Regions from separate parts of the Mesorhizobium sp. M1312 genome, predicted to be linked through region 1. Evidence: riboswitches for the same ligand, from Rfam matches in the RefSeq annotation. Region 1 holds a riboswitch; the other holds the start of a gene.

Evidence for each region. Region 1 has a riboswitch for S-adenosylmethionine ahead of NKH36_RS10645 (O-succinylhomoserine sulfhydrylase). Riboswitches for the same ligand answer to the same signal wherever they lie in the genome.
Region 2: it holds a riboswitch for S-adenosylmethionine, as region 1 does, so the genes downstream of both, metX (homoserine O-acetyltransferase MetX) here and NKH36_RS10645 (O-succinylhomoserine sulfhydrylase) in region 1, are expected to answer to the same signal.

Annotation. Positions count from the first base shown of each region.
Region 1 covers NZ_JAMYLQ010000006.1:217,492-228,207, forward strand. The annotation lists gene chvE (multiple monosaccharide ABC transporter substrate-binding protein) at 1-314, shown strand, start outside; gene mmsA (multiple monosaccharide ABC transporter ATP-binding protein) at 415-1,947, shown strand; gene mmsB (multiple monosaccharide ABC transporter permease) at 1,944-3,236, shown strand; gene araD1 (AraD1 family protein) at 3,526-4,518, shown strand; gene NKH36_RS10635 (ABC transporter substrate-binding protein) at 4,572-5,345, opposite strand; gene NKH36_RS10640 (2'-deoxycytidine 5'-triphosphate deaminase) at 5,443-6,537, opposite strand; SAM riboswitch at 6,663-6,740, shown strand; gene NKH36_RS10645 (O-succinylhomoserine sulfhydrylase) at 6,814-8,004, shown strand; gene NKH36_RS10650 (glycosyltransferase) at 8,051-9,205, opposite strand; gene apaG (Co2+/Mg2+ efflux facilitator ApaG/CorD) at 9,432-9,824, shown strand; gene NKH36_RS10660 (Hsp33 family molecular chaperone) at 9,959-10,716, opposite strand, start outside.
Region 2 covers NZ_JAMYLQ010000021.1:58,483-69,198, forward strand. The annotation lists gene metW (methionine biosynthesis protein MetW) at 1-501, opposite strand, end outside; gene metX (homoserine O-acetyltransferase MetX) at 671-1,840, opposite strand; SAM riboswitch at 1,962-2,039, opposite strand; gene hisC (histidinol-phosphate transaminase) at 2,325-3,434, shown strand; gene NKH36_RS22435 (prephenate/arogenate dehydrogenase family protein) at 3,441-4,376, shown strand; gene NKH36_RS22440 (sugar kinase) at 4,398-5,324, opposite strand; gene NKH36_RS22445 (DUF2125 domain-containing protein) at 5,379-6,377, opposite strand; gene NKH36_RS22450 (gamma-glutamylcyclotransferase) at 6,498-7,046, shown strand; gene NKH36_RS22455 (quinone oxidoreductase family protein) at 7,125-8,105, opposite strand; gene NKH36_RS22460 (helix-turn-helix domain-containing protein) at 8,276-9,049, shown strand; gene NKH36_RS22465 (helix-turn-helix domain-containing protein) at 9,000-9,242, shown strand; gene NKH36_RS22470 (aldo/keto reductase) at 9,396-10,343, shown strand; gene NKH36_RS22475 (lysophospholipid acyltransferase family protein) at 10,517-10,716, opposite strand, start outside.

The sequences.
Region 1 (10,716 bases):
GTTACGGCACGGCCGATCAGCCCTGGCCGATCGTCACCGGCCAGGACGCCGAAACCGCTTCGGTCAAGGCGATCATCGCCGGCGAGCAGTACTCGACCGTGTTCAAGGACACCCGCGAACTCGCCAAGGCGACGGTTGAGCTTATCGACAAAGTGCTCTCGGGCGGCAAGCCGGAAGGCCTCGATACCAAGACCTACAACAACGACGTCAAGGTCGTCCCCTCGATCCTGCTGACGCCGCATGAGGTCGACAAGTCAAACTACCAGGCGCTGGTGGTCGATTCCGGCTACATCAAGGCCGAAGAACTGAAGTAACCGCAGTTGTAAAACCCGGGGTCCTGCGTAACGCAGGACCCCTTTTCGTTAGCGAGCGACCCCGGTATTGTTACCGGACCTCGGAGGAGTGGTATTCCTGATGGCCTCGACGATTTTGGAGATGCGTGACATCACCAAGACGTTTCCCGGCGTCAAGGCGCTGTCGAATGTCAACCTCAGCGTCGAGGAAGGCGAGATTCACGCCGTTGTCGGCGAGAACGGCGCCGGCAAGTCGACGCTGATGAAGGTGCTGTCGGGCGTGTATCCATCCGGCACTTATGACGGCGAGATCGTTTATCGCGGCGATGAGTGCCATTTCAAGGGCATCCACGACAGCGAGCGCCGCGGCATCGTCATCATCCACCAGGAACTCGCGCTGGTTCCGATGCTGTCGATCGCCGAAAACATCTTTCTCGGCAACGAGCACGCCAGATACGGTGTCATCGACTGGGACGCCAACGAGGCGCGCACCAGCGCTCTGCTCAAAAAGGTCGGCCTTAAGGAAGACCCGAAGACGCTGATTACCAATATCGGCGTCGGCAAGCAGCAACTGGTCGAGATCGCCAAGGCGCTCAGCAAGGAAGTGCAGCTGCTGATCCTCGACGAACCGACGGCGAGCCTGTCCGAAAAGGACAGCCAGGCGCTGCTCGACCTGCTGCTCGAATTCAAGCGGCAGGGCATCACCTCGATCCTGATCTCGCACAAGCTCAACGAGATCAACCGGGTCGCCGACAAGGTCACGATCATCCGCGACGGGCGGACCATCGAGACGCTGCCTAAGAAAGACATTTCGGAAGACCGCATCATCACCTCGATGGTCGGCCGTTCGCTGGACGACCGTTATCCGTCGCGCGAGCCCGAGATCGGTGAGATCGTGCTCCAGGTGAGGAATTGGTCGGTCTATCACCCGATCCACGCCGAGCGGCAAGTGATCAAGGGCATCGACATCGACGTCCGCAAGGGCGAGGTGGTGGGGATCGCCGGGCTGATGGGCGCCGGACGCACCGAATTCGCGATGAGCCTGTTCGGCCGCTCCTATGGCCGCCGCATCACGGGCGAGGTGCTGCTCAAGGGCAAACCCATCGATGTCTCCTCTGTCAGCAAGGCAGTGGAACACGGCATTGCTTACGTCACCGAAGACCGCAAGACCTACGGTCTCAACCTGATCGATCACATCAAGCACAACATCACGCTGGCCAATCTTCCCGGCGTGTCGCGCCACAGCGTGATCGACGACATGCGCGAGCTCGCCGTCGCCAACGACTACAAGGCCAAGACCAACATCCGCTCCTCCAGCGTCTATCAGATGACCGGCAATCTATCGGGCGGCAATCAACAGAAGGTGGTGCTGTCGAAGTGGCTGTTCGCCAATCCGGAGGTGCTGATCCTCGACGAGCCGACCCGCGGCATCGACGTTGGCGCCAAGTATGAAATCTATACGATCGTCGCGCGTCTCGCCTCGGAGGGTAAGGCGATCATCGTCATCTCGTCAGAGATGCCCGAACTGCTCGGCATCACCGACCGCATCTATGTCATGAACGAAGGACGTATCGTCGGCGAAATGGCGGCGAGCGATGCCAGCCAGGAAAAGATTATGCGCGCCATCGTTCGCGGAGAAGGAAAAGCATCATGAGCACCGAAAGCGCTCCCGTCCCGAAAAGCGGCGTCGCCGAAGATGTGCAGCAGGGGCCGCGCGTTGCCGTCTCGGCGCTGGTCACCAACCTGCGCGAATACGGCCTGATCCTGGCGCTGATCGCCATCATGGTGTTCTTCCAGTACACGACATCCGGAACGCTGTTCAAGCCGGTGAACTTGAGTAACCTGGTGCAGCAGAACAGCTTCATCATCGTGATGGCGCTGGGCATGCTGCTGGTGATCGTCTCCGGCCATATCGATCTCAGCGTCGGGTCCGTCGCCGGTTTCATCGGTGCGCTGGCGGCGATGATGATGGTCATCTGGCCTCTCGGCCCTTTCAGCAATCCGCTGGTGGTGTCGATCATCTGCCTGATCGTCGGCGGCGCAATCGGCGCGGCACAAGGCTACTGGATCGCCTATCATCGAATACCGAGCTTCATCGTCACGCTGGCGGGGATGTTGATCTTCCGCGGCATCTGCCAGGCGCTGCTGGGTGGCGGGTCTTCCGTGGGGCCGCTTCCAGCCGGCTTCAAGGCGCTCAGCTCCGGCTTCATTCCCGACGTGATCGGCTCGTTGACGCTGATCCCGCCGGTCGTGAACGCCGCCGGCAAGACCATCGTCGGCAGCGGCCTGACGCTGCACATGACGACGATCGTGATCGGGCTCGTCGCCGTGCTCGCCTATGCCTATTTCGGGCTCAGGGCACGGCGCAGCCGCGAGCGGCATGGCTACGAAGCCGAACCCTTCACGCTGTTCGTCGTCAAGACCCTGGTGACCAGCGCTCTGGCGCTGTTTCTGGTCTACCAATTCGCCACCTACAGAGGGCTGCCAATCGTTCTCGTAGTGATGGGCGTGCTGATCGCGCTGTTCGTCTTCGTCACCAAACGCATGACGGTCGGCCGCCGTATCTACGCAATGGGCGGCAATGCCAAGGCGGCGCAGCTATCGGGTATCAAGACCGAGCGGCTGACCCTGATGGTGTTCATCAATATGGGCGTGCTCTCGGCGCTCGGCGGGCTGATCATAGCGGCGCGCCTTGGCCAAGCGGTTCCGGCGGCCGGCCTCGGCAGCGAGCTCGACGTCATCGCCGCCGTGTTCATCGGCGGCGCTTCGGCGATGGGCGGCGTCGGTCAGGTTATTGGCGCGGTGGTCGGCGGTTTCATCATGGGCGTCATGAATAACGGCATGTCGATCATGGGCGTCAACGTCGATTGGCAACAGGTGGTCAAAGGCCTGGTGCTGCTCGGCGCCGTGGTCTTCGACGTCTACAACAAGAACAAGGCTTGAGGGCGAGGGAACTCATGCATGTCGCCAAACGTGTGCAGCGTGTTGGGACAACGGCATGCATAAAAACTAGGGATTAAAGCAGGCCGCCTTTCAAACGCGGCGCGCTTTGAGGAGGCACGGGTCACATCGCGGCGCTGCCGGGCGGCGCAAAGAAGTCCCCAAGGGGACCGGGCCCGCGAGCGCAATCCGGACGAAGAGTTCACCAGTGGCGCGGATACCATCCGAGCCGCGCTGGTCAAGGTTTGCCAACCCGGCAGCCAGGCCAAAGGCAATTGAGAGAGGGTACATCATGCTGATCTCCCAGATCCTCGACGACGCAGAGACCATCCGCGTCGTTGCCCGCAACGGCGGCAAGACCCGGATCATCAACGGCGCCCGCAGCGTCTATTCGCTGGCGATGGAGGCCGCGCGCACCGGCACCGGACTTGTCGCCCTCATCGAGCGCAAGGGCTTCGGTGAAGCGGTCGACCTCGATGCCGCATACAAGAAGGGGCGGCTATCGTCGCCGATCAACCATCCCGACCCGGCGCATCTCCATCTCACCGGCACCGGGCTGACGCATCTCGGCTCCGCCGCGACCCGCGATGCCATGCACAAGAAACTCGATGCCGATCGCGAAGAGCAGCTCACCGATTCCATGAAGATGTTCCGCATGGGGCTGGAGGGCGGCAAGCCGGCCAAGGGCCAGACGGGCGTGCAGCCGGAATGGTTCTACAAGGGCAACGGCACCATGGCGGTGGCGCCCGGTGCGGCGCTTCTGTCGCCCGCCTTCGCCCAGGATGCCGGCGAGGAGCCGGAAGTCGCCGGCATCTATGTCATCGGCGACGACGGCGCCCCGTTCCGCGTCGGCTTCACGCTGTCAAACGAGTTTTCCGACCATGTCACCGAGCGCGTGAACTATCTCTTCCTCGCGCATTCCAAGCTGCGCAACGCTTCGTTCGGGCCGGAGATCCTGATCGGCGAACTCCCGTCCGACGTCCGGGGCTCCTCGCGCATCATCCGCGACGGCAAGCTGCTATGGGAAAAGCCATTCCTGTCGGGCGAGGCGAACATGTCGCACACCATTGCCAATCTCGAACATCACCACTTCAAATACTCGGCCTTCCGCCAGCCGGGCGACGTTCATGTGCACATGTTCGGCACGGCAACACTGTCCTTCGCCGACGGCATCAGGACCGAAGCCGGCGACGTCTTCGAGATCGAGGCCAAGGATTTCGGCCTGCCGCTGCGCAACCCGCTTGAGATCGAGCAACCGGTGACGGTGGCGGTGAAGGCGCTTTGAACGGGTTACAACAGCTCGATCTCCCCACAACGGGGAGATCGGCAGCTTAGACCTCAATAAATATCGAAGTCGAAATATTTGGCCTGGATCTTCTTGTAGGTGCCGTCGGCGACAATCGCATCGATCGCGGCGTTGAGCTTTTCGCGCAGCGCATTGTCTTCCTTGCGCACGGCGATACCGGCTTCGGTTTCAGTGCTCTTGACGTCGCCGACCATCTTGCAGCAGCCGTCGCTCGACTTCTTCATCCAGTCCATCAGCACGAATTTGTCTGAAAGGACGGCGTCTAGACGGCCGTTCATCAGGTCGGCGACCGCCTCCTCCTGGGTCGGATAGAGCTTCGCCTCGGCGCCGGCCTTGCTATAGACGTCCTGGGCATAGTCGGCCTGGGTGGTCGAAGCCTGGGCGCCGACTGTCTTGCCGGCGAGTGCGGCGGGTTCGGTCGAGGCAATATCGCTGTCCTTCAAGGCCACCAGCGAAAGCGGCGTCGTATAGTATTTGTTGGTGAAAGAGACCTGCTTCTTGCGCTCCTCGGTAATGCTCATGGATGCGATGACGGCGTCGAACTTTCTGGCCTGAAGCGCCGGGATCATGCCGTCCCAGTCCTGCGTGACAAGTTCGCATTCGACCTTCATCTGAGCGCAAAGCGCATTGGCGATGTCGATGTCGAAGCCGACGAGCTTGCCATCCGCGGTGATGGTGTTGAACGGCGGATAGGCGCCTTCCGTGGCGATCTTCAACTTTTCCTGTGCTTGCGCCGACAAGGACCCGGCTGATATCACCAGCATGGCGGCTGTTGCTGCCGATGCGATCCATCTTGAAATCTGCACTTTTTTGTTCCCTTGGTTCAGAGCCACGCTGACGGCTGGGCACAGCCAAGCACGACGCGCAGGGTTCAGGCAAGCGCGGTCTGATCGTGATAGGCGATCAGCGCGCGGCGCGGAAATGCTTGGACAGTTTCAGGCCCTGTGCCTGATAGTTCGAGCCGAGATCTGTGCCGTAGAGCGCCTGCGGCCGCTTCAGCATGTGCTCGTAGACCAGCCGTCCGACGATCTGGCCGTGGTCGAGGATGAACGGCACTTCGTGGCTGCGCACTTCGAGCACCGCCCGGCTGCCGGTGCCGCCAGCCGCCGAATGGCCGAAGCCCGGATCAAAAAAACCGGCATAGTGGACACGGAACTCGCCGACCAGCGGATCGAATGGCGTCATTTCGGCGGCATAGAGCGGCGGCACATGCACCGCCTCCTGGCTGACGAGGATGTAGAATTCGTCGGGATCAAGCACCAATTCGCCGGCACCGCTCTTGTAGAGCGGCTCCCAAAAATCAACGACGTCCTGTGCGGCGCGCTTGTCGACATCGACCAGGCCGGTGTGGTGCTTGCCGCGGTAGCCGACCAGCCCGTCCTTGTCGCCATCGAGGTCGATCGACAGCGCGATGCCGCCGCCCGAAATATTCGGTGGCTCGGTGGCGACGAGCGTCTCGGCACGGTGCAATTCGTGCAGCTCGCTTTCCGACAAAAGCGCATTGCCGGTGCGGAACCTGATCTGCGACAGCCGCGAGCCGGCGCGGACGACGATTGGAAAGGTGCGCGGGCTGACTTCCAGATAGAGCGGGCCGTTGTAGCCGGCAGCGATCTTGTCGAACTCGTGGCCGCGATCGGTCATCACGCGGGTGAAGATGTCGAGCCGCCCGGTCGAGCTCTTTGGATTAGCCGAGGCGGAAATGTTTGCCGGAAGCGCCAGGCTCTCGAACAGCGGCACGATGTAGACGCAGCCCGTTTCCAGCACCGCACCATCGGCGAGATTGATTTCGTGCAGCTTCAGGCGGTCGAGTTTTTCGGCGACCCTGTGGTTCGGGCCGGGCAGGAACGAGGCGCGCACGCGCCAGGCCTTGTCGCCAAGCCTGAGGTCGAGGCTGGCCGGCTGGACCTGGTCGGCATCAAGCGCGCGCGGCGACTTCAGCGCGCCCGACTGGAACAGCGCGGAAATATCCTGATCGGGAAGAATGCCTGTCTGCCGCAAAGTCTGGCTCCGCTCGAAGGCCGGGCGTGGTCTCGTTTTGTCGCAGGTTCCTGCCGCGGAACCCGCTGGTACAAACCTCTTAATCATGCCGGCAATTGACGCAAGCGCGGTGCGGGTCTAAAGGGTCGTTATCCCGTGGTGATTTGGCCGGTCGGCTTGCAGCCACGTTAAACAAGTCGCTAAAGGACCGTCGGGCCGAAAGGCCGTATGGACCGGTTGCGACTTTCGCGGCCGGTTTTTTTGTGTTTGGACCTTTTTGGTGTTTGGAACAAGGTAATGACGAGCAACAAGCGCAACTGGAAGCCTCAGACCGCACTCGTGCATGCGGGAACGCTGCGTTCCGGCTTCGGCGAGACCTCCGAGGCGATGTATCTCACGCAAGGCTATGTCTATGACACGGCGCAGGCGGCGGAAGCCCGCTTCAAGGGCGAGGAACCGGGCTTCATCTATTCGCGCTATGCCAATCCGACGGTCGACATGTTCGAGAAGCGCATGTGTGCGCTGGAAGGCGCCGAAGATGCCCGCGCCACCGCATCCGGCATGGCGGCGGTGACGGCGGCGTTGCTGTGCAGTGCCCGGGCGGGCGACCATATCGTGGCGGCGCGCGCGCTGTTCGGCTCCTGCCGCTGGGTGGTCGAAACGCTGGCGCCGAAATACGGCATCGAGGCGACGCTGGTCGACGGCACCGAAATCGCCAATTGGGAAAAGGCGGTCAAGCCCAACACAAAGCTGTTCTTCCTTGAAAGCCCGACCAATCCGACGCTGGAAGTCGTCGACATCGCAGCCGTTGCCTCGCTTGCCAATTCGATCGGCGCGCGGCTGATCGTCGACAACGTCTTTGCCACGCCCTTGCAGCAGAAGCCGTTGCAGCTCGGCGCCCATATCGTCGTCTATTCGGCGACCAAGCACATCGACGGCCAGGGGCGCTGCCTCGGCGGCGTCATCCTGTCGGACAAGAAGTGGATCGACGAGAACCTGCACGATTATTTCCGCCACACCGGTCCCAGCCTGTCGCCGTTCAATGCCTGGACGCTGCTGAAGGGCCTGGAAACGCTGCCGCTGCGCGTGCGCCAGCAAACGGAAAGTGCCGGCCGGATCGCGGACTTCCTCGCCGAGCAGCCGGAGATCGCCCGCGTCATCTATCCCGGCCGAGCCGATCACCCGCAGGCGGCGGTCGTCAAGAAGCAGATGTCGGGCGGCTCGACGCTGATTTGCCTTGACGTCAAGGGCGGCAAACAGACGGCCTTCGCCTTCCAGAACGCGCTCGATATCGTGCTGATCTCCAACAATCTCGGCGATGCCAAGAGCCTGATCACCCATCCGGCGACGACGACACACAAAAATCTGAGCGATGAGGCGCGCGCCGAACTCGGCATCGGGCCGGGCACGCTCAGGCTGTCTGTCGGCCTGGAGGACACCGACGACCTGCTCGAAGACATCGAGCAGGCCTTGAAAGCCGCCAGATAGGGATACGCGCTGAACGGCTTCGCTCGAATCGTCAAAGCAGGCGCTGTCAGGCGCCCGACGGGGTCTCTTCCAATTCCGCAACGGCGCTGGTGTGGATGGTCATGGTGTTGCCGCGCCAGTCGATGGCACCGCTGAGCCAGCCGCGCACCCAGATGGCGGGAAGCATCACGTCCCGCGCAACCATCGCCGGGATAATGCGCAGCGACAGGTGCCAGCCCTTGGCCGAGGCGAGAGCGCATTCCGGAAGATAGGCGACTACCAGCACGGCAACGGCGGTTGCCGACAGGCTGAAGCCGGCGCCTGCCGCAGCAACCAGCGCAAGCGCCAGCGGCACCGCCGCGCCAACCAGTATTTCGGGCGCAAAGAACAGGGGGAAGGTGACGCGGCGCAGGCATGCCCAGCGGGCTTGGCGCGACCAGATTTCGCCAAATGTGCGCAAACCGAGCGGCTGCTCGAAAGGCGAGGCGACGAGATTGACGCGCAGTCCGAGCCCGTTGACTAGCTTGGTCGCAGCGGCATCCTCGGCAATCTCGGCAGCAAGCGCACGGATGCCGCCATTGGCGTCGAGCAATGGCTTGTTCCACAGCATGCTCTTGCCCTGGGCAAAACCGAGGCCGAGCGCCTCGCCGGTATATTGCCAGCGCGCCTGCAGCGTGTTGAGGAAAGCGCATTCGACCTCCGCCCAGAACCCGTCCGGCCGCGAGCCGATTGGCGTCGAGCAGACAAGGCCAGTGTCCTGCCGCCATGCCGCCATCAGATGCTGGACATAGTCCCTCGGCATCAGGACGTTGGAATCGGCAAGGATGACCCAGTGGTGGCGCGCGGCCTCCCAGCCCTTCACGCAATTGTTGAGTTTCGGATTGCCGCTGATGCGATCGTCGCCGACGAGCAGCCGGGCCGGCACGGCCGGAAAGCGGGCGATCGCATCGGTAATCGGCCCGACCACCGGGTCGTCGGCATGGGCGACGCAGAAGATGAGCTCGTAGCACGGCCAGTCGAGAGAGAAGGCGCGCTCGAGCGTTTCCTCGGCAAACGGCTCAACGCCGCGCGACGGCACGATGATCGACACCGGCGGCGCCTTGCCGGCTGGCGGCGCCATCCTGCCAGGCCGCTTCAGCTTCAACGAAGCGAGCAGGATGCTGGTGAGATTGACAAGAAGCAGAGCTGTGGAAAGCAAGGCGCTTGTGACTGTCAATTCCATCCATATCGGGTCACTCCAGAAAAAACCGGCCGCATGGAAGCCGTTTTCAACAGTTCGACAGAATGCTGAGTCGCCCGGCCCTGCACACCATCATTGTCATGTGTCACTTAAATGACATTGTTCTTCGCCACCTGCGCGCAAAGGAGTCGGGCAATGACGGGAAGCACCCCGTTGACCAAACTGCGGAGAGCGTCGAATGTTCCGTCTGCATATTGTGGAGTAATTTATGTACAGCGCCGTCACGCGCAACATCGAAGTACAGGTCAGGCCGTTCTATCTGGAAGATCGCTCCGACCCGTCGGAGAACCGCTATGTCTGGGGCTACCAAGTGACCATCGACAACCAGTCAGATGAATTGGTGCAGCTTCTGTCACGCTATTGGCACATCACCGACGGCACCGGCCGGGTCGAGGAGGTGCGCGGCGCCGGCGTTGTCGGCGACCAGCCCGAACTCAACCCCGGCGACAGTTATCAATATACGTCTGGGTGCCCGCTCTCGACGCCGTCCGGCATCATGGTCGGCCACTACACGATGCGCAACAAGCGGGGCGAGACGTTCGACGTCGCCATCCCCGCCTTCTCGCTCGACCTGCCGGGCACGCGGCGCACCGTCAACTGACGCTCACCTGGGTTCCTCTCCCCACTCCGTGGGACGAGGAACCCAAGTTCTGCGAAGGCACCGTACTCCGCGTTTGGCGATTCCTTCTTCCATTGGAAGAATGCCAGCGGGCAGATAGGCAGCACTGACGCTCGTTATTGAGCCGCGGCAAACTCCGCCGGGTCGAAGTCATACTGCTTCGAGCAGAATTCGCAGGCGACGTGAATGCCGCCATCCTCGGTACTGTCCCTGATCTCGTCGGCGGAGAAGCCTTCGAGAATGCCGCGGATCTTCTCCCTGGAGCATGAGCACTGGTCGGCTACCGGTACGCCGCCGAAGACGCGGACGCCGTGCTCGTGGAACAGTCGGTAAAGCAACCGCTCGGCGCCGATTGTCGGGTCGATCAGTTCCGTCGGCTCGATGGTGCCAAACAACGCCAGCAGTTCCTGCCAGGAATTGTCGGCCGGATCATGGATCTCCTCCCGCGGATCGCCGTCGCCGCCCGGAAGGTCGGGCACGCGCATGCGGTCCGGCGATTGCGGCAGGAACTGCGCCAAGATGCCACCGGCGCGCCATTGCTCGCGGGCACCGCCGACGCCGGGCGTCAAAAGCTTGGCCACCGAAAGTTTGAGATCGGTCGGGATCTGTTCCGACTGGCGGAAATAGGTGCGCGCGGCCTCCTCCAGCGTCTCGCCGTCGAGCTGGACGATGCCCTGATAGCGCTGCGTGTGGGCGCCCTGGTCGATGGTCAGCGCCAGGACGCCGCTGCCGAGCAGCGTCTGCTGCGACGTCTCGCCGGCAGATGCCAGTGCCTCCAGCCGGTCGGCGTCGAAGCGCGCGTAGGCGCGCAGCGCCTGCGGCGTGGAAAAATCCGCCACCAGCATGTCGACCGGTCCGTCCGTGCGGGTCTGCA
Region 2 (10,716 bases), on a different contig from region 1:
TGCGCCGAGCTCATCACAGAGATTGACGAAGTCGCGGATGGTGCAGAAATGGATGTTGGGCGTGTCGTACCAGGAATAGGGCAGGTCCTTGGTCACCGGCATCCGCCCTTGGAGGAACAGCGAAAGGCGCACCCGCCAGTGGCCGAAATTGGGGAAGGAGACGATGGCGTGCTTGCCGATCCTGAGCAATTCGTCGAGCACCAGCTTCGGGTTGCGGGTCGCCTGCAAGGTCTGCGACAGGACGACGAAATCAAAACCCTTGTCGGGATAGAATTTGAGATCCTTGTCGGCGTCGCCCTGGATGACGGACAGGCCGCGCGCCACGCATTCGTTGACGCCGCGCTGCGACAGTTCCATCCCGCGGCCGTCGACCTGCTTCGTCGCCTGCAGCAATTCGAGCAGCAGGCCATCGCCGGAGCCGACGTCCAGCACCCGTGACTGGGCCGGGATGAGATCGGCGACGACTTCGAGGTCGACGCGCTGGGCGTGGTTGACGCTCATGATCTCGCCTTTTGCTTGGCGCATGACTTTGATCCGAAAAGTCTGCAACTTTTCGGGGCCATGCGCTGCCTGGCACATGATCCCGGTCCGAAAAGTCTGCAACTTTTCGGGGTCATGCGCTGACGCCTGGCGCAAGATGCCGGTCCGGAACGTCTGCGCCTTTTCAGGATCATGCGCTGAGCCCCCTGGCGCGAGCCGCCGAGGCGATGAAGCCGTTGATGGCCGCGAACAGCTGCGGCTCGTCGAGCAGGAAGGCGTCGTGGCCGCGATCGGTCTCGATCTCGACGAAGGACACCGAGGCGCCGGCCGCGTTCAGCGCGTGAACGACCGAGCGGCTCTCCTCGGTCGGGAACAGCCAGTCACTGGTGAAGGAGACCAGGCAGAAACGGGTCCTGGTGCCGGCAAAGGCGTCGGCCAGCCGGCCGCCATGGTCGGCGGCGAGGTCGAAATAGTCCATCGCCCGGGTCATGTAGAGATAGGAGTTGGCGTCGAAGCGGTCGACGAAGGTCATGCCCTGATGGCGCAGATAGCTCTCGATCTGGAAGTCGGCATCGAAACCGAAGGTGAGCGCTTCACGGTCCTGCAGATTGCGGCCAAACTTCCGGTGCAGGGCCGCTTCCGACAGGTAAGTGATGTGAGCGGCCATGCGTGCCACGGCCAGCCCCTTTTCCGGGCGCTTGCCCTGCTCGAAATATTTGCCGCCATGCCAGTCCGGATCGGCCATCACCGCTTGCCGGCCGACCTCATGGAAGGCGATGTTCTGCGAGGAATGGCGCGCGCCAGTGGCGATCGGCAGCGCCGAGAAAACGCGCTCCGGATAGCTCGACGCCCATTGCAGCACCTGCATGCCGCCCATCGAGCCGCCGAGCACCGAGAATAGTTTTTCGATGCCGAAATGGTCGACCAGCATCAACTGCGCCCGCACCATGTCGCGGATGGTGATGATCGGCAGGTCGAGCCCGTAGGGCTTGCCGGTGGCGGGATTGGTCGAGGCGGGGCCGGTCGAGCCGAGGCAGCCGCCGATGACATTTGAGCAGATGACGAAGAAACGGCTGGTGTCGATGATCTTGCCGGGGCCGATCAGCACTTCCCACCAGCCTGGCTTGCCGGTCACTGGATTGGTGCTGGCGACATGCTGGTCGCCGGTCAGTGCATGGCAGACGAGGATGGCGTTGGAGCGGGCGTCGTTGAGCATGCCGTAAGTCTTGTAGGCGATCTGGAACGGTGACAGCAGCGTGCCGGCATCGAGCTTGAGCGGTTTGTCGGCACCGAAACGCAACACCGGGCTCGACGGCTCGTCGGCCTCGTTGTTGGTTCTTTTCGTGCGCAGCGCGACCATCGCATCCTCATACATTAACCCATCGCGCTTTTCCGAAAATCGGAACCGATTTTCGGGTCGATGCGATTGTCCGGCCGGCTACGGACAATAAAAAAACCGGCATTGCCTTCGCAAAGCCGGTTACAGGATGCAAACGGCCCTTTAGCGAGTTGTTTAACGTGGCTGCAAGCCGACCGGCCAAATCACCACGGGATTTCGCCTTTCTTCTAGGACCGGCGCGCCTCGGCGTCAACGGCCAGTCGCTTGCCGCCTCTCGACATTCCAGGCCACGGCTTGTATTTCCGCTGCGGCTTCTAGTGTGGCGAATCCGAAATTCGCATCGCGTTGGAGCAGCGCAGTGGGCGAATTTCGGATTCGCCACACTGACAAACCAATAAATTCTAGTGTGCTGGATTTGAAGTTCCTGAGCGCTGATGCCACCAAAATGGCAGGTACTTCAAATCCACCACACTAGGCGGAAGCGTTTTCGACGGATTTTTGCGATATGAACCAGGCATCGGATCAGGCACGTCCAACGCCCCGCGCGGGGATCATGGACATCGAAGCCTATGTGCCGGGCAAAAGCACGGCGCCGGCCGGCGTTGCCAAGGTCCACAAACTGTCGTCGAACGAGAACCCGCTCGGCCCCTCGCCGAAGGCGATAGAAGCCGCGCGCGACGTTGCGGCCAAACTCGACATATATCCCGACGGCACTGCCAGGCGCCTGCGGGAAGCGATCGCCGAGGTGCATGGCCTAAACCCAGCCAACATTATTTGTTCCAACGGTTCCGACGAGATTCTGGGCCTGCTTGCGCAGACCTATCTCGCGCCCGGCGATGAAGCTGTTATCACCGAACACGGCTTCATGGTCTACAAGATCTACATCCAGTCGGCAGGTGCTGTCCCGGTGTCGGTCAAGGAAACCAATGAGCGCGCCGACGTCGATGCGATCCTCGCCGCGGTGACGCCGCGTACCAGGATCATCTTCCTCGCCAATCCCAACAACCCGACCGGCACCTATTTGCCGTTCCAGGGCGTGCGCCGCCTGCATGCCGGCCTGCCTCGAAATGTGCTTCTGGTACTGGATGCAGCCTATGCCGAATATGTCCGCCGCAACGATTATGAAGCCGGCGTCGAACTGGTGGCCGGTGTGGAAAACGTGGTCATGACCCGCACCTTCTCCAAGCTCGGCCTCGGCGGCGCGCGGGTCGGCTGGATGTACGCACCGATGCATATCATCGATGCGATCAACCGCGTGCGGGGTCCCTTCAACGTCAACGCGACCGCGATCGAGGCCGGCATTGCCGCGATCCGCGACCGCGCCCATATCGAGCGCAGCGTGGCGCATAATGAAACCTGGCTGCGATGGGTGAGCGAGGAATTGACCAAGCTCGGACTGCGGGTGACGCCGAGCGTCGGCAATTTCGTCCTCATCCACTTTCCCGAGGACAAAAAGCACTCGGCGGCGGCTGCGGACGATTACCTCTCCGCGCGCGGCTATATATTGCGGCGCGTTTCCGGCTACGGCTTCCCCAATGCACTGCGCATGAGCATCGGCACCGAAGAGGCCAATCGCGGCGTTGTCGCCGCCCTCGCGACATTTCTGAAAAGCTAGAAAACCATGACATCACCGATGTTCGAAAAGATCGCGCTGGTCGGCATCGGCCTGATCGGCTCGTCGCTGGCCCGCGTAATCCATCGCGAAGGCCTTGCCCGCCACATCGCCATCTCGACGCGCAGCGAAACGACGCTGGCGCGGGCGAGGGAACTCGACCTCGGCTCCTCCTACGCGATGGATGCGAAAGATGCGGTCCGCGATGCCGACCTGGTTATCGTTTCGGTGCCGGTCGGCTCTTCGGGCGAGGTCGCCGAGGAAATCGCACCGGCGCTGAAGCAGGGCGCGATCCTCACCGATGTCGGCTCGACCAAGGCGTCGGTCATTGCGCAGATGCAGCCGCATGTGCCTGCCGGCGTGCATTTCATTCCCGGCCATCCACTGGCCGGCACTGAAAAATCGGGTCCGGACGCCGGCTTTGCCGAACTGTTCGAAAACCGCTGGTGCATCTTCACGCCGCTGCCCGGCACTGATCCGGCCGCATTGGAAAAGCTCTCGGAATTCTGGCGCCGCTGCGGCTCCAACATTGACACGATGGATCCCCAGCATCACGACATGACATTGGCCATCGTCTCGCATTTGCCGCACATCATCGCCTATAATATCGTCGGCACCGCCGACGACCTGGAGTCGGTGACCAAGTCCGAGGTGATCAAATATTCGGCCTCCGGCTTTCGCGACTTCACCCGTCTGGCCGCCTCCGACCCGACCATGTGGCGCGACGTTTGCCTGCACAACAAGGACGCCATCCTCGAAATGCTTGCGCGGTTCTCGGAAGATCTGGCCTCGCTGCAGCGGGCGATCCGCTGGGGCGACGGCGAAAAACTGTACGACCTGTTCACCCGCACCCGCGCCGTCCGCCGCTCGATCATCGAGGCCGGCCAGGACATCGATGTACCGGACTTTGGCCGGCAGGCAGTCGAGCACCCAGCCAAGCAGTAGCCTGTCTCGACCGCCCGGCCGTCAGTCCGCCGGCCAGTGAGCCGCCATCATCGCCAGCGTCTCGGCCCTGTCCGGCGCGCCCAGCCTGCCGCCGAAGCGCTGGCATTTGAGCGCGGCGGCGGCGCTGGCAAAGCGCAATATCCGTTCGATCGGCATGGCTTCCGCCAGTCCAACGGCAAAGGCGCCGTGAAACACGTCGCCGGCGGCAAGCGTATCCACTGCCTTGATCCTTGGCGCCGCGACATGGCGCACGGAACCCGCCGAGCGGTCGAACCACCAGCTTCCCGCCGCGCCGCCCGTCACCGCGACGAATGCATCGGTGCGCCTGGCCAGCGCTTCACAGGCCTCTTGCGGACCTTGCTCCTCGCCGCAGAGGATGAACGCCGCCGGCTCTGACGCGACGATGTGCGAGGCGAGCGGAAACAGCCATTCCAGCACGTCCCGTGGCGCGGTGTCGGCGTCCAGTATGGCCGGACGGCCGATTGCGCGCGCCGCCGTCAAAGCCAGAGCTGCCGCGCCTGGCCAGCGCACATCGACCAGGACGGCGTCGAATGCGGTGAGGTCCTGTGTGGGGAGCGCCTCGGGGTCGGCCTGGGCGAGCTTGTCATAGAAAGGAACGATGATGCGCTCGCCATGCGTGTCGACCAAGATGGCCGACAGTGCCGACCTCGCGCCGATGATGCGCCGGACAAAGCTGCAATCGACGCCCTCGGCCTCGATCCCGGCGACCAGCTGATCGCCGACGAGGTCGTCTCCCGCGCTCGCCCACAGCGATACGTCCGCGCCGAGGCGGCGTGCGGCGCAGGCCGCGCTCGAAGCCATGCCCGAGGCGATCTGGACGCCGTCGGACGCGATGAACTTGCCCTGGCGCACCGGAAGCGTGTCGACGCGAAGGATCGTATCGAGCGTCAGCGCGCCAACACTCAGGAGCTTCACCGGGCGGTTCATCCATCTTCCTGTTTGATCATGATCTTTTCCGAACTGGAGGTTCGCAATCACGGTCTAATCGACCGGCTTGATCCTGCCCAGCGGGATAAAACCGAGCGACGCCCTGCCCCTGACGATCCGCAGCGGCATCGACGGTTCGTTGCCAAGCAGCGCCAGCCCAGCAAAGCCTGTTTTGATCTGGCTCTTTTGCTCGGGAATGGCCTTGCCGAGGATTGCCGCCACGGCCTTGGGATCGCTGAGCTTGATCATCAGGTCGGCGTCGATCAGCCCGTCGGCATCGACCGAAACTGTTCCGGAAACGGTGACGTGCGCGGTCCCCGACGACAGATCGAGCTTGCCGATATCCACCGCCTGGCCGCGCAGGCTCTCTGTTTGTGTCTTGATCAGCGCCACGCCGTTCTTCAGCGTCACGTCGCCACTGCCGTCGAGCGGCGGCAACACGCGGCCATCGATCGCCGCTGGATCGATTTCGAGATTGGTGAAACTCCCGGCATAGTCGATGTCCTGGCCGTTCGGATGCAACTGTCCGGTCGCTGTCCCGGCGCTGAACAGCTCGACCGGGTCAGTGCCATCCGCCGGATCGGTCTGGGCTGACAGGCCCTCGGCCTCCAGCGAAACGCGCCGGGGCAGGGGCCAGGACAGTTTGACGTTCGCTCGCAGATTGTCCCAGTCGATCCACAGCGGCGCCATCCCAGGCAGGGAGGTCCTGAGCGGGCCCCGCAGGTCGGCGCCAGGCGACAGGATCTGGGTGATGTGCGTAGCCGCGTGGAGGCTGCCGAGCGAGGCGGCGACGTTCCTGGTGTCGTCCTGATAAGCCAGGCTGTCGCAGGAAACGGCGAAGCTCGAGGGATAGCCGCTCACCGTGAGATTCGCGCACTCCGCCTCGATGCCATTGCCCTCGAGCTCGGCCACCGCTTTGTCGGCTTCGCTCTTGACCTTGTCTGCCAGGTAGAACCAGCCGGCGCTGTAAAGGCCGAACAGCACGACGATGAAAGCGGCAAGCCAGAACAGCCGGCGGAGGAAATTCGGCGGACTCTCGTCACTTGACGTCATGCTACAGCTCTCGCTAGCGCGTGTTGCAGAGGGGACTGTCGTTTCCGGCAACATCAGGTAGACGGAGACGGATTGAAAAAACACCGATTCCAGTGCGGTGCTGCAACCAGGCTTGGCGATATGGGCGATTTTTGGGTTTTTGGCTATGGTTCGCTGATCTGGCGGCCGGGATTTGCGCATGTCGAGACGCGGCGCGCCCGCCTTCACGGCTACCGCCGCTCGCTGTGCGTCTACTCCTTCGTGCATCGCGGCACGCGCGAACGGCCCGGCCTGGTGCTCGGCCTCGACCGTGGCGGCTCCTGCATCGGGCTGGCTTTCCGCGTCCCCGGCGATCTGCGCAACGAGGTCATCACCTATCTGCGCGAGCGCGAGCTGGTCACCAATGTCTATCTCGAGCGCATGCTTAGCATTCGCCTCGACAAGAACGAGAAGGATGGGGGCGAGACGGACGGCGGCGAGACGGTCTCGGCAGTCGCCTATGTCGTCGACCGTGGCCACGAGCAATATGCCGGCGCGCTCGATGCGGCGGATGCGGCGACCGTCGTTCGCGGTGCCGTCGGCCAGTCGGGAAAGAACGAGGACTACGTGTCCAGCACGCTGGAGCACCTCGAGGCGCTGGGGATCCGCGACCACTGGCTGGAGGAGATAGCGAAACGGATCGGATCGTGATCTTTTTTCGTGGTTTGACCCGAAAACCGGTTCCCGCTTTTTGCTTCGCTGACTTTCGGTTCGGGATCTTGGTCCGGGCTACATCCTGAAAATCTGTTTTCCGAGATCGGCGCGATCCAGGCTGTTTGTCACGGCGAGCTCGAACTCCGCCAGCGGATGGATGCCGCCGACAGGGACATGGAAATCGGCTTGGCCGAAAATCTCGACAATCTCTCGCAACACCGGCCGGTCGGCTTCGACAGGCGGCGAAAAGAAGTAGCGGTAGATGTTTGCCCTGATCTCGACGCCGCTCAGCAGCACGTCGAAATTGTGCAGTTCGAAACGCTCGGCGCTCATGCCGCCATTGATGACCATCTGCCCGCCCATCGCGAGGGCGCGGATCAATTCGCCACTGACGGGTCCGCCGACATTATCGATGATCCCGTTCAGCCCGGCGCCGCCGGTCATTTCCATGACCGCTTCCCTGATACCGACCTTCAAACCCGACAGATCGAGGATGGCGGTGGCACCAAGCCGCTTCAGGTCGAGCCTGTCGTGAGAGCGTCGCACGAGCGCGATCACGTTGATGCCGCGCCGTTGGGCGAACTGCATCACCATCGTCGAAACCGATGAATAGCCGGCGGTGACGGCCAGCCACTGTCCAGGCTGCACACGCGAATCCGCCAGCAGGTCCCAGGCGGTGATGGGGTTCACCATCTGCCCGGCGCGTTCGACCGGGTAGTTGGTGGGTAGCGGGATCAGCCATTCGGCCGGAACGGGCGCATATTCGGCCCAGCTATTGTAGTAGCTGAATGCGACAAGCGTGCCCGGTTTCAAAGCGACGTTCGCGCCCACGGCCTCGACAATGCCGGCGCCATGATTTCCGGCGATCTGCCGGGGGAAATGCGGCTTCTTCGGTTCGGGATAGAGGTTCTGGATGAACAGGAAGTCGCCAGGGTTGACCGAGGCGGAGACCATCCTGACCAGCACCTCGCCGTCGTCAATTCGCGGCATGGGCATGTCGTGCAGATAGAGCACGTCCCGCGGCGAGCCGATTGCGTCGAATACGATTGCTTTCATGGCGGTCTCCAATAGCGGGCGATCTGGGGCAAGCAGCCTGGACATTCATCAGATTGCAGCACCGATGTTTGCATCGGCGTCGCGGAACCTAAGGCCGCTGGCAAAAATCGGAATTGGCAGATTTGACAATCTATGTGCTAAACTTGCCATAGCTGCTCAAAGGAGCCATCTTGGACAATCTTCCCGTCCACGCCGTGATCTGGCTGCCGTCGACGTTCTATTCGGCTGTCGCCGCGACGCTTGTCGAAATGTTCGAGCTGGTGAACACCATTCGCGGCGCGCCGGCGATTTCCTTCGAATTCGTAGCGCGGCAGGCCGACGCCACGACGACGCCTGGAATTTCCTTTCACACCAGACGCGAACCGTCGCAGCGCATGGACCTGCTGATCCTGCTGGCCATGCCCGGCATACAAATCCCGGAGCTTGTTGCCGCGCTGGAGGAAGAGAGCCGCCACGCCGCGCCGCTTATCGCAAGTGCGCGGCGCGACGGCGCCATCATCGCCGCGCATTGCGGGGCCGGATACTTTCTGGCAGACGCCGGTCTTCTCGACCGAAAGCGCGCGACGATCTCCTGGTGGCTGAAGACCGATGCCCAGCGCCGCTTTCCGAAGGTGCGTTGGGACGCCTCACGTGTGCTGATCGGCGACGGACGGATCTACACTTGCGGCGGCGGCTTTTCAGGCCTGGAGCTCGGCAAGGCGCTGCTGCGGGATCTTGGCTTCGCCAGGGAGGAGCGCCTGGTTCGCAAATTGCTGGTGTTGCCGCCGTCGCGGCAGATCCAGACACCCTACGAGTTCCCGCTCACCGATCTGCTGCCTTCGCAAGAGCCGTTCCGCGACCGGCTCGAAACTTTGTCCAGCAAACAGCTCGGAGCGCTCGACCTTGCCTTCCTTAGTGCGCAACTCGGTCTGTCGCCGCGAACGCTTGCGCCGGTTTTCCGATGAATTGCACACCACTCCCGGCCGATGGATCCAGGACCGGCGCCTTGAAGCCGCGAAAACACTTCTTGAAAGCACCAAACTCGGCATTGCCGAAATCTGTTACCAGGTCGGATACCGGGATACGGCCTCATTCAGTCGGCTTTTCAACCGCGTGATCGGACTGCCGCCGGGTGAATACCGGCGCCAGAGCCAGTAGACATCGGCTGGAACTTGGAGCGCGGCGGATCGCGCGCTTGTGGAGCACTGGTCTGTCGGAAAGGTCGACCAGGCCTTTGACCTCGGTGCGGTAAGACCTAGGTTAAGCGAGGGCTTTTCGCCCCATTCTTTCCATTCCCCACGGAGATCAGTTCTGCAGAAACGTCGTCTCGGTCAAACCGACCTGTCCATCGCGCCGCTGGTTCTGGGCGGCAACGTCTTCGGCTGGACCGCCGACGAGAAAACCTCTTTCGACCTGCTCGACCGCTTCGTCGGCGCTGGCCTCAACGCCATCGACACCGCCGATTCCTATTCGCGCTGGGTTCCCGGCAACAAGGGCGGCGAATCCGAAACGATCATCGGCAAATGGATGAAGAGCCGTGGCAACCGCGACAAGGTCGTGGTGATCACCAAGGTCGGGTCGGATATGGGGCAGGGCAGGAAAGATCTCTCCGCCGCCTATGTCGAAAAGGCCATCGACGCGTCGCTGAAGCGGCTGCAGACCGATGTCGTCGATCTCTATCTGTCGCACTGGCCGGACCCGACCACCCCCTACGAAGAAACGCTCGGCGCCTACGAAAAGCTGCTCGCCAAGGGCAAGATCCGCTACGTCGGCGCCTCCAATCTCGATGCCGGCCAGTTGCGCGCCGCGCTCGATGTGGCAAGCCTGCGGGGTCTGCCGCGCTATGCGGTGCTGCAGCCGGAATACAATCTCTATGACCGCGCCGCCTTCGATGGGCCGCTCCGCGATCTGTGCATGGCCGAGGCTATCGGCGTCATCACCTATTTCAGCCTCGCCAAAGGGTTTTTGAGCGGCAAGTACCGTAGCGAAGTCGATCTCGGCAAAAGCGCGCGTGGCGACGACGTGAAGGGCTACCTCAACGCACGCGGCATGCGCATCCTGGCGGCACTCGACGCGGTGTCGGCGCGTCACGCGGCCAAGCAGGCGGAAGTGGCGCTCGCCTGGGTGATCGCGCGGCCCGGCGTCACGGCGCCGATCGCCAGCGCCACGACGCCGGACCAGGTCGACAGCCTCGTCCGCGCTGCACCATTGAGTCTCAGTCCGGACGATATCGCCGAGCTCGACAGCGCGAGTGCATAGAAGCCAGCGCGAAGCGGCGGCTTGATCAAACAGCAGCCAAGAACCGTGCGTGGCGTTTGCGCTTCCTGCGCAAACCGCTGGCCTCGCGGATTATCAATCTGACGTTCGCGGCGACGCTGGTTTTGACGACGGCGCTGGCTGTGGTTCGTAAAGACCGTCGACAAGCAGATGATTCAGGCCGGGGTATCGAAGCCCAGTTCCCTCAGCCGCTTCACCGCCGTCGGCGGCAGGGGCGGCGGGTTCGGCGCGCGGGATGCCTCGATGAGCAGCTGGTCGCAGGCGGCTTCCGTCTCGCCGATCAGCCTTTCCATGAATTCCTCCTTGCCCAACCCTGCCGGGATCGGCGGCAGGAAGCGGGCCTTGATCGTGCCGG